One region of the Pedobacter sp. UYEF25 genome, then DNA from elsewhere that is predicted to be linked to it. Evidence: riboswitches for the same ligand, from Rfam matches in the RefSeq annotation. Region 1 holds a riboswitch; each other region holds the start of a gene.

Region 1 (3,283 bases):
TGGCAAAGCAGCATTTTGATTTTGCTTTCCGCTAAAACCAGTGTTGCCTATTGCGCGAACTACTTCGCCGGTTATCGTTCCGTCTTTTGAAAAAGTACCTTTATAGTAATATGGATTTAATCCGATAAAACTAGATAAGTAAAATGAATTGCCTTCTACAAGTCCTTCCAAATAACGTGCATCACCACTAACACGAAGAAAGGTTCCAGTTATTTTGTTTCCATTTTGCTTAAATATTCCTACCGCATTTTCATCTTTTCCGGCGGTTGATTTAAATGTTACCTCATAGGTGCCAGAGAAATTTGCTTCTGGCATTTTTCCTGAAGGTTTAAAGCGATAACTTACATTTTTGGTTGCAGTAACAGGCATTGATTTGCCAGATCCATCTTGTTTTCTAAACGAACCAACTAAAGAATCGCCTTGTATTTTAAAAGCAAGTTCATTATCAAACTGACTAAGCTTAACGAAAACAGAATCTGTGGTTTGTTGTACAATTCCACCATCAAAACGTTCTTCAGCATTTAAAAAGGTAATGTGTTGCTGGGCTGTATTTTTAGCGTCAATTTCAAAATTAAAAGGAACTTCAACTCCAGTTTTAATAGTAAATACGCCTCGCCAGGTTCCGTTTAAAATGAAAGTGTTTTTAATCTTAGTTTCGTTATTCGTTTGTATTTGAGCATAAAGGTTTTGCGAGAGTGATGTTGCAAGTAGCAAATATAATAGTGTTTTTATCTTCATAAGATCATTGGTCTATAAATTTATTCCGCGAAGATACGCATCAAGTATAGGAACAAAAAAAATATTCCAAATAAAATCTATGGATTTAGTAGTTATTTAATTTTTATCCTATATTTGCCCCAGTTATTTTGAAATGCTTATCAAGAAAGGTGGAGGGAATGGCCCGATGAAACCTTAGCAACCGATCATTCAGGACGCGGTGCTAATTCCATCCCAAAGTTTTTGGGATAGTTAAGTCAGTTGAATGCGACAATATTATTAATAATATATATGAGAGCACTTCTGATTTTACAGGGAGTGCTTTTTTTGTAAACGCATTTTTTTAATAATGGATAGGGGGAATGATTTATTTTTAAATAAAATTAAATGGGAAAAACTCACAAAAAACAAATAATTCATATAGGTATTTCAAGAGCCTATATAGCCATCCGAATGCGTTGCGGTATTTGTTGATTTAACAAGCCTCAAATACCGATTCTTTCATTTTAAAATAAATAATTATTCATGTGTTGAAAAAATAGTTGCCCAAGGGCGAGATGGGACTTTTTTGCCCAAATTTTTAACATCTATTTAAAAACCAATCATTAATTAATCTCAATTATGTTTAAGAACATTAAGCTTTCAGTACTATGCTTTTTACTGTTGCTTTCACAATTTAGTTATGCCCAAGATATCGTTATATCGGGCACCGTTAAAAGTACAAACGGCGAAACAATGCCGAGTGTTTCTGTCTTAATTAAGGGAACAAAGCAAACAACCAATACCAACAATAGTGGGTTGTTTAGTATATCAATAAAAGGAAAAGCCACATTGGTTTTTTCATACGTCGGTTATTTATCCAGAGAAATTGAAGTAGCTGAGAACACTAAAAATTTAAGTGTAATTCTAACAGAAAGCAGCAATGCGCTAGATGAGGTTGTGGTTACCGCGCTAGGTATTTCCAAACAAAAGAAATCTTTAGGCTATGCGGTGCAAGAGCTGAAAGGCGAAAGTTTGGCCGAAGCCAAAGAGACCAATTTAGTAAATGCACTTGCTGGTAAGGTGGCGGGTGTTCGGGTAACCAATAGTCAGGGAGATATGGGTTCCTCTCGTGTGGTTATCCGTGGCGAAACCTCCATCTCTGGAAATAATCAACCGCTTTTTGTGGTAGATGGAATTCCGGTAGATAACTCACAAAATAATTCTGCAGGGGCAAGAGATTATGCGAACACTATTTCCGATATAAATTCAAACGACATTGAATCAATAAGCGTTTTAAAAGGTCCCAATGCGGCAGCGCTGTATGGTTCGAGGGCAGCTGCGGGTGTCATTATTATAAAAACAAAGTCAGGAAAATCAAAGAAAGGGTTAGGTATTTCGCTAAATTCTAATGCAGTATTAGAGCGTTTGTTAACACTTCCGAAATACCAAAATGAATTCGGCCAGGGGTCTGAAGGTAAGTTTAGCTATGTTGACGGAAAAGGAGCCGGTGTAAATGATGGTGTAGATGAAAGTTGGGGCCCAAGATTAGATGGAAGATTGATTCCACAGTTTTTCTCAAAAGGCGTTGCAGTTCCTTTTGAAGCACATCCAGATAATGTTAGAGACTTTTTTGAAAAGGGCTATTCCTTATCTAACGGAATTTCTGTTGAAGATGCAGGTGAAAAATTTGATTATCGTTTATCCTATAATAACTTAAAGCAAGAAGGGATTATTCCAAATTCGGGACAAGGAAAGAATTCATTTTTGTTAAACACTACCTTACGTGTAACACCGAAATTAAGCCTTACTGCACATGCAAATTATAGCAAACTTAGTTCTGATAATTTACCTGGAACAGGTGGGTCTAGAGCAACAAGTACCATGCTTCAGTTTACGTGGTTTGGCAGACAGGTTGATGTCAACCAATTGAAGAACTATTTAGATGAAAACGGAAATACCTTTAATTGGAACAATAGCTATTATAGCAACCCTTACTGGGTAGCTTATGAAAATACAGTTTCTCAAAACAGAAACAGAATAATTGGAAGCATTAGTTTAGATTATAAAATAATTGATGGGCTGAATTTTAACTTTCGTACAGGAACTGATTATTACAATGATCGTCGTAAAATAAAAATTGCTTATGGCACAAATGGTAGCCCTTTTGGTTCTTACACAGAAAGTGCTTTCACAGTAGGCGAAAGCAATACTGATGCGACGCTGAATTATAATAAGCAATTAAATAATGATTTTAGTTTAGAGGTTTTATTAGGAGGCAATATTCGTTCACGTTACATAGAGCAAAACGATCAGAGTGCCCCCAGGTTGGCCGTAGCAAAATTATATACGCTTAGTAATTCAAGGGATCCTTTAACTTCTTCAAATAATTATAGTAAACTTAAATCTTTCAGCGAGTATGCTTCAGCTCAATTTGGTTTCAAAAGCTATCTTTTTATAAATGTAACCGCTCGTAACGATTGGTCATCAACCTTGCCGGCACAAAATAGATCTTATTTCTATCCATCATTCAACGGAGGTTTAATACTTACAGAGGCGTTAAATATTAAGAGTGAGGTGTTAAATT
Region 2 (3,283 bases), on a different contig from region 1:
CGTGGTATAAAAATGCGGAGTGCATGGCTTCTCTTACCGAATTGTTTCCTCTAAAAGAAAAGGAAATATTAGAAACACCGCCACTCACTTTGGCATAAGGCAAGTTTTCTTTAATCCACTTTGTTGCCTTAATAAAATCCACCGCGTAATTATTATGCTCCTCTAATCCCGTGGCAACGGTTAAAATGTTTGGATCGAAAATAATATCTTCTGCAGGGAAACCAACTTCATTTACAAGAACATCATAACTTCGTTGACAAATTTCTTTACGTCGCTCAAAACTGTCTGCTTGCCCTTTCTCATCAAAAGCCATTACCACAACTGCCGCACCATAATTCATTATCTTTTTGGCACTTTCTATAAATAGCTCTTTACCTTCTTTTAACGAAATAGAATTTACGATTCCTTTTCCTTGCATGCATTTTAGCCCACATTCTATTACGCTCCACTTAGAAGAGTCTACCATAATTGGTAGTTTAGAAATGTCTGGTTCTGATGCAATAAGGTTCATAAACTTGGTCATGGCGGCTTCTGAATCCAACATGCCCTCATCCATATTTACATCAATAATTTGGGCTCCACCTTCAACCTGCTGACGAGCAACGGCAAGCGCTGCTTCATAATCACCACTAAGAATAAGTTTAGAAAATTTTGGGGAACCTGTAATATTTGTCCGCTCGCCAATATTTACGAAAATGCTTTCTGGCGTAATGGTTACAGGTTCCAAACCGCTTAAACGCATATAAGGCGTAATTTCTGGAATTTTTCTCGGTGCTATTTTTTTAGCCTTTTCGGCAATGCATTTAATGTGCTCTGGCGTAGTGCCGCAGCAACCGCCAACAATATTAACAAAACCGGAGGTTATAAAACCATCTACCAAATGGGCTGTTTCGTGTGGCTGCTCATCGTAAGCACCAAACTCGTTTGGTAAACCTGCGTTTGGATAAGCAGATACGTAGCAGTTCGCTTTCGCGGAAAGTTCCTCAATATGTGGTCGCATATCTTTGGCCCCAAGTGCACAATTAAAACCTATACTAAGCGGCTTTGCATGAATTACTGAGTTTAAAAAAGCTTCTGCCGTTTGCCCAGAAAGTGTTCTCCCCGAAGCATCTGTAATGGTGCCAGAAATCATGATTTCAATCCCCTCCCCAACCCTCCCCGAAGGAGAGGGAGTTTCTCTTGAGCGCAATTCAGTTTCGTATTTTTTAATGGCAAAAATTGCCGCCTTAGCATTTAAGGTATCGAAAATGGTTTCTATTAAAAGAACATCAGAACCTCCGTCTACCAATCCTCTAACTTGCTCGTAATAGGCATCTACCAATTCATCAAAAGAAATTGCCCTAAAACCCGGATCGTTTACATTAGGAGAAAGAGAAAGCGTACGGTTGGTTGGTCCAATCGCCCCAGCTACAAAGCACTTTCTATCAGGATTTTGGGCCATAAATTCTGCGGTAGCTGCCTTGGCAATTTTAGCACCTTCTAAACTAAGCTCATAACTTAATTCTTCCATCTTATAATCGGCCATGGAAATGCGCTGCGTACTAAAGGTATTTGTTTCAATAATGTCTGCTCCGGCAGCTAAATATTCTAGATGGATGGCTTTAATGATATCGGGGCGAGTGATGTTTAACAGGTCGTTATTTCCCTTTACGTCGGAAGAGTGATTTGCGAAACGCTCGCCACGGAAATCTTCTTCTGTAAGCTCATAGCGCTGAATCATGGTACCCATTGCACCATCTATAATTAAAATACGCTTTTCAAGTTCTTTTCTAATATCCATCTATATAGTATTGAGTAGCTAGTATCAAGTAGCAAGACTCCAGTATCGGGCATCAAGATAACTCAATCAAGTCCATATTCAGCTTCAAGTTATTGGCCGCTTTGTCTTAATACCCCAAAATGCTTATTGAAAACTTCGGCGCATCTTCACACGTCTAAAAACTTATCTTTTCTCTTTTTTGAGATAGAATGTAGCACCTTGTTGGCACAGGTTGCTAAGACTTCAGCGGTTCTAATCCCTCCGTCTTTCTTTATAAGCGATGCAAAAATAACACATCGCAGTATCATTATCAAATTTTTGGACATCTAACAAAACATTATTGAAATTCGGTTATAATCTGCTACGATTAACCAAATTAAATTTGCTAAAACAGAAATAATAAAAGTATCGTAGCAAACAAAAAAAGCGCTTCCTAAGATGCGCTCTATAACTGTTTATTTTTTACGACTGTTTTCGACGATTGCCAAAAATTTATTTGCTATTGCGCTTATTTTCTTCCGCCAAATATACGAAGCAGAAATAGGAAAATGTTAAGGAAATCTAGATAAAGAGATAGTGCGGCAACGATGGCCATTTTTTTGGTGTCGACTTGCAAAACTTGATCCCCTCTGGCTTCAATTCCCATCCCAATACGTTTAATTTTTTGTACATCATAAGCTGTTAAGGCGGTAAATATGGCAATGCCGATGAACGCCATAAATAAGCTAAACTGCTCGCTTTGGATAAACATATTGATCACCATGGCAATAACTAGTGCGATAACACCAACCATTAGAATAGGCCCAAACTTGCTTAAATCTATGTTTGTGGTATAACCCATCACAGCCATAATGCCGAAAATACCTGCGGCACCAGCGAAACAGCTTACAACAGAACCTGCGGTATATGCAAGTAAAATAAAGCTTAAACTAATTCCGGTTAGCACAGAATACAACACAAAAATCCCCACTAAAGAAGGGTAGGAAAGTTTGCTTAATCCGAATCCCATAAGTAAAACTAGCGCTAATGGAGAAAACATTGCGATGTATCCGAAAATAGACATGCTTGGTTTGCCCGTAGCAGGGTTAACATCTAATAAATACTGCATTAAACTAGCGTTGGTGCTAAATAAATAGGCAGCAACTGTTGACAACAACAGCGCTACAAACATCCATAAAAAGACATTTGCGAAAAACTTTTTTGAAATAGAGCCCTCTTGTTGCACAAAAACACTATTGCCTTGATATTGATAATTTTGCTGATCCATTTTATTATTATGTATTAATTAGTTTTAATCAATTGAAAAGCGCCGTTTAATTGCCAGCACCTTTATATCTCTAATTGTCGCCTAAGATATTAACAAACAGTGTGCAAGATTTATTTTACAGCCGATTTGTCAGTATTCGACATATAAAAGTAGTAGTTTAGGTTAATCTTTTTGTCAAAAGTTCTTCAATTTTTTTAAATAGTTGAAGCGGCTTTAGCGGTCTCCATGCGAAGTTATCAAAAGCGCCACCAAAATTT
Region 3 (3,283 bases), on a different contig from region 1:
TGATGTTGCTGCCAAACAGATGAAAGATTTTGGAGGTATGCTGTCTTTCTTGGTTGCAGGCGGCGAGAGATCTGCAAATAAAATGATTAACAAAGTAAAGTTATTTGCACAAGCAACGAGTCTTGGCGGAGTAGAAAGTTTAATTGAGCATCGTTATTCTATTGAAGGTCCAGAAAGCAAAACGCCAAAGAATCTTATTCGTGTTTCCGTTGGTTTAGAGCACATAGATGATTTGATAGCTGATTTAGAGCAAGCGCTATCAGATTAAAGGAATAGCACTCTTCTCAAACAGCAATTTTTTGAATTTGATTTTTGGATCCAATTTAAATAGCTTTTGGGCACGTATTCCCGCTAAAGACATTATTGCCATCGCTTTATTGGGCCATTTTTTCTTAACAAATGACTAGAGCAGCACGCGTGTCAAACCAGCCAAAATATAAATTTACGAAGCTTACACTAATCTCATAATTAAACCAGTTTTATTTTGTTTGCCAATTTCCGATCACTTTTCCGGATAACAAATCGTAATAAGTTTAAGGTTGTAATCAGGATTAATGGGTTCATTGGTTTGGACCAAACGTTGTGCGCCGGTATTTGCGGGGCACGCGATGTCATTTGTGGCATCATAAATAAGTTTTTTTCCATCTAACAGAAGCGCTTTGGGCACGTAGATCTGAACCTTAGTTATCGAATAGCCAGACGGAATGTATCTTACATAGTAACCATCTGGATGTTTACTCCAAATGCCGCTCGGTACGTCTGCTCTAATTGGAGCCATGCCAGCAAGAATGGCATATTTTTCCATCTCTGCGTAAGTGTAATTGCCAGAAGCTACGAGCTGCCGAATGCTATTTTCTGCCTCAAAAACAGTTTGCAAACCCTGTGGGAGCTGATCCTTTGCTTTTTGCATCAAATCAAAAGGCAAAATACCCAACGCACCACCTTCTAACATGGTAAGTTGTTTTGTGGTTAATAACTTTAGCGCGGTTACCTTAATCGTGCCCGAGTAATCACTAAATTTTGTCCTTGCTATAATAGCCCAGAGCAGTGCCTGAATGTCATGTTGTTGAACTTCAGGGTGTTTTTCTGCGCTCTTTAGAATAATGGTAACAATTTCATTTTTCGGCCCAAGCAGTGGCGCAAACATGTAGCCGTCTCCTGCAGACGGGCCATAGGTGCCAGCATGGAGACAATAACTTTTATTCGTCATTTCGTAAAAACCTTCACAAAGATAAAAGCCGCCATCTGGTGCTTTAGGTAACAAATATAGCGGTTGAGTGTTGACGTTTTTAAAGAAATCAGGCAATTGTTCACCAGTTCTATCAACATCATTAAAATTGGTAGAAATGGCTGCGGGCTGCTTTAGTAGATTATCTACACCTAGCATTTTTGCGCCTTTGGCCGCACCAACTTTCAACAATTTATCTTTCAAGCCCCCAAACTGTGCAGACGCTTGGAAAGAGAAAAATAACATCAATAAAGACGATGCAAAAATAAATTTTGCGTTTTTCATAATTCAAATTTTTATCGCGCTAAAGATAATGATTTGAAGGTAAAATTAAAATGGAAGCTCCCACTAACTAACTTTTACCGCCACTTTACTAGTGATCTTATTAAAATCGAAATTAAATTTTGTTGTTTAATATTTTTTACCCACTTTTGAAATATTATTTGGTAATCATCAAATAAAAATCAACTTTTTTTTTAGAAGGGTTGGTTTATAAAGAAGCGACGAGAGACAGGCTCTTAGACTCGCTGGCAACCCTCAAAAAAGAGAAGGTGCCAATTCCTGACCGGGTAACACAAGTTATTTGGAAATATAAATGACAACTAATGGACGATAAAATTTATTTTTCGCAAAGCGATCTAACATTTACTTACGGCTTTACCATCTCGCAGAAACTGTTTGCGTTCTTTGGTCTCTGCAATAGGGTGCCTTTTATGTGCTGTTGCACTGCTTAAACAAAAAAATCTTCTTTTTTGGTAAACTAATCCAGTTGGAAGGCCTTTTTACAGGTACGCATACACGAAATAATTCAACAAAAAATAATTAACAATTCATACAAGCAAAACAGATACAACATGTCATATAAATTCGAAACGCTACAAGTACACGCAGGCCAAGAAGCAGATCCAGTTACCGGTGCTAGAGCCGTTCCATTATATCAAACAACCTCTTTTGTTTTTAAAAGTGCAGAACACGGCGCAAATTTATTTGCGCTAAAAGAGTTTGGCAATATTTATACCCGTTTGATGAATCCGACGACTGATGTTTTTGAAAAAAGAATAGCAGCTTTAGAAGGCGGTGTAGCTGGATTGGCCACGGCCTCTGGTCTTGCAGCTCAGTTTATTGCATTGAACAATATTTTAGAAAGTGGAGATAGCTTTGTATCCTCTTCTCATTTGTATGGCGGCTCTTACAATCAATTTAAAATCGCTTTTAAACGCCTAGGGATACAAGTAGATTTTGCAGATCCTGATAAGCCAGAAGATTTTGAGGCAAAGATCAACGAAACAACCAAAGCAATTTATGTAGAAACCATTGGAAATCCTTCATTCAGTATAGTAGACTTTGAAAAAATTGCTGCAATCGCAAAAAAACACGACCTCCCATTCATTGTAGACAACACTTTTGGCGCCGCAGGATATCTTTTTAAACCTTTAGAACATGGTGCCAACATCGTTGTAGAAGCTGCAACCAAATGGATTGGCGGTCATGGAACGAGCATCGGTGGCGTAATTGTTGATGGCGGAAATTACAATTGGGGAAATGGAAAATTTAAACAGTTTTCTGAACCGTCAGAAGGGTACCATGGTCTTGTTTTTAGTGACGCATTTGGTGTAGATAGCCAGTTTGGAAACATTCAGTTTATCATACGCGCACGTGTTGAAGGATTGAGAGATTTTGGCCCAGCCATTTCTCCTTTTAATTCCTGGCAGTTACTTCAAGGTGTAGAAACTTTATCACTCAGAGTACAGCGCCATGTAGACAATACCTTGGAATTGGCTACGTGGTTGGAAAATCATCCACAGGTCAAAGGAGTCGATTATCCCGGTTTAGAAAGCAGCAAATACAATAAACTGGCAAAAAAATACTTAAAAAATGGATTTGGAGCGGTGTTGTCTTTTGAGTTGAATGGTACCAAAGAAAACGCAACTAAGTTTATAGACAATCTTAAACTTACTTCACACTTGGCAAATGTGGGTGATACCAAGACATTAATCATACAGCCATCGGCTACAACTCATCAGCAACTTAGCGATGAAGCACAATTGGCAGCCG

Evidence for each region. Region 1 has a riboswitch for S-adenosylmethionine ahead of ACVWYG_RS16310 (SusC/RagA family TonB-linked outer membrane protein). Riboswitches for the same ligand answer to the same signal wherever they lie in the genome.
Region 2: it holds a riboswitch for S-adenosylmethionine, as region 1 does, so the genes downstream of both, metH (methionine synthase) here and ACVWYG_RS16310 (SusC/RagA family TonB-linked outer membrane protein) in region 1, are expected to answer to the same signal.
Region 3: it holds a riboswitch for S-adenosylmethionine, as region 1 does, so the genes downstream of both, ACVWYG_RS18370 (O-acetylhomoserine aminocarboxypropyltransferase/cysteine synthase family protein) here and ACVWYG_RS16310 (SusC/RagA family TonB-linked outer membrane protein) in region 1, are expected to answer to the same signal.

What each region holds. Positions count from the first base shown of each region.
Region 1 covers NZ_JBSSEL010000021.1:13,659-16,941, forward strand. Annotated here, with positions in the region: gene ACVWYG_RS16305 (peroxiredoxin family protein) at 1-738, opposite strand, end outside; SAM riboswitch class I at 873-976, shown strand; gene ACVWYG_RS16310 (SusC/RagA family TonB-linked outer membrane protein) at 1,339-3,283, shown strand, end outside.
Region 2 covers NZ_JBSSEL010000005.1:27,936-31,218, reverse strand. Annotated here, with positions in the region: gene metH (methionine synthase) at 1-1,780, opposite strand, end outside; SAM riboswitch class I at 1,940-2,039, opposite strand; gene ACVWYG_RS06630 (Bax inhibitor-1/YccA family protein) at 2,268-3,026, opposite strand; gene ACVWYG_RS06625 (hypothetical protein) at 3,184-3,283, opposite strand, start outside.
Region 3 covers NZ_JBSSEL010000030.1:15,203-18,485, reverse strand. Annotated here, with positions in the region: gene ACVWYG_RS18380 (trans-sulfuration enzyme family protein) at 1-268, shown strand, start outside; gene ACVWYG_RS18375 (hypothetical protein) at 503-1,513, opposite strand; SAM riboswitch class I at 1,716-1,826, shown strand; gene ACVWYG_RS18370 (O-acetylhomoserine aminocarboxypropyltransferase/cysteine synthase family protein) at 2,083-3,283, shown strand, end outside.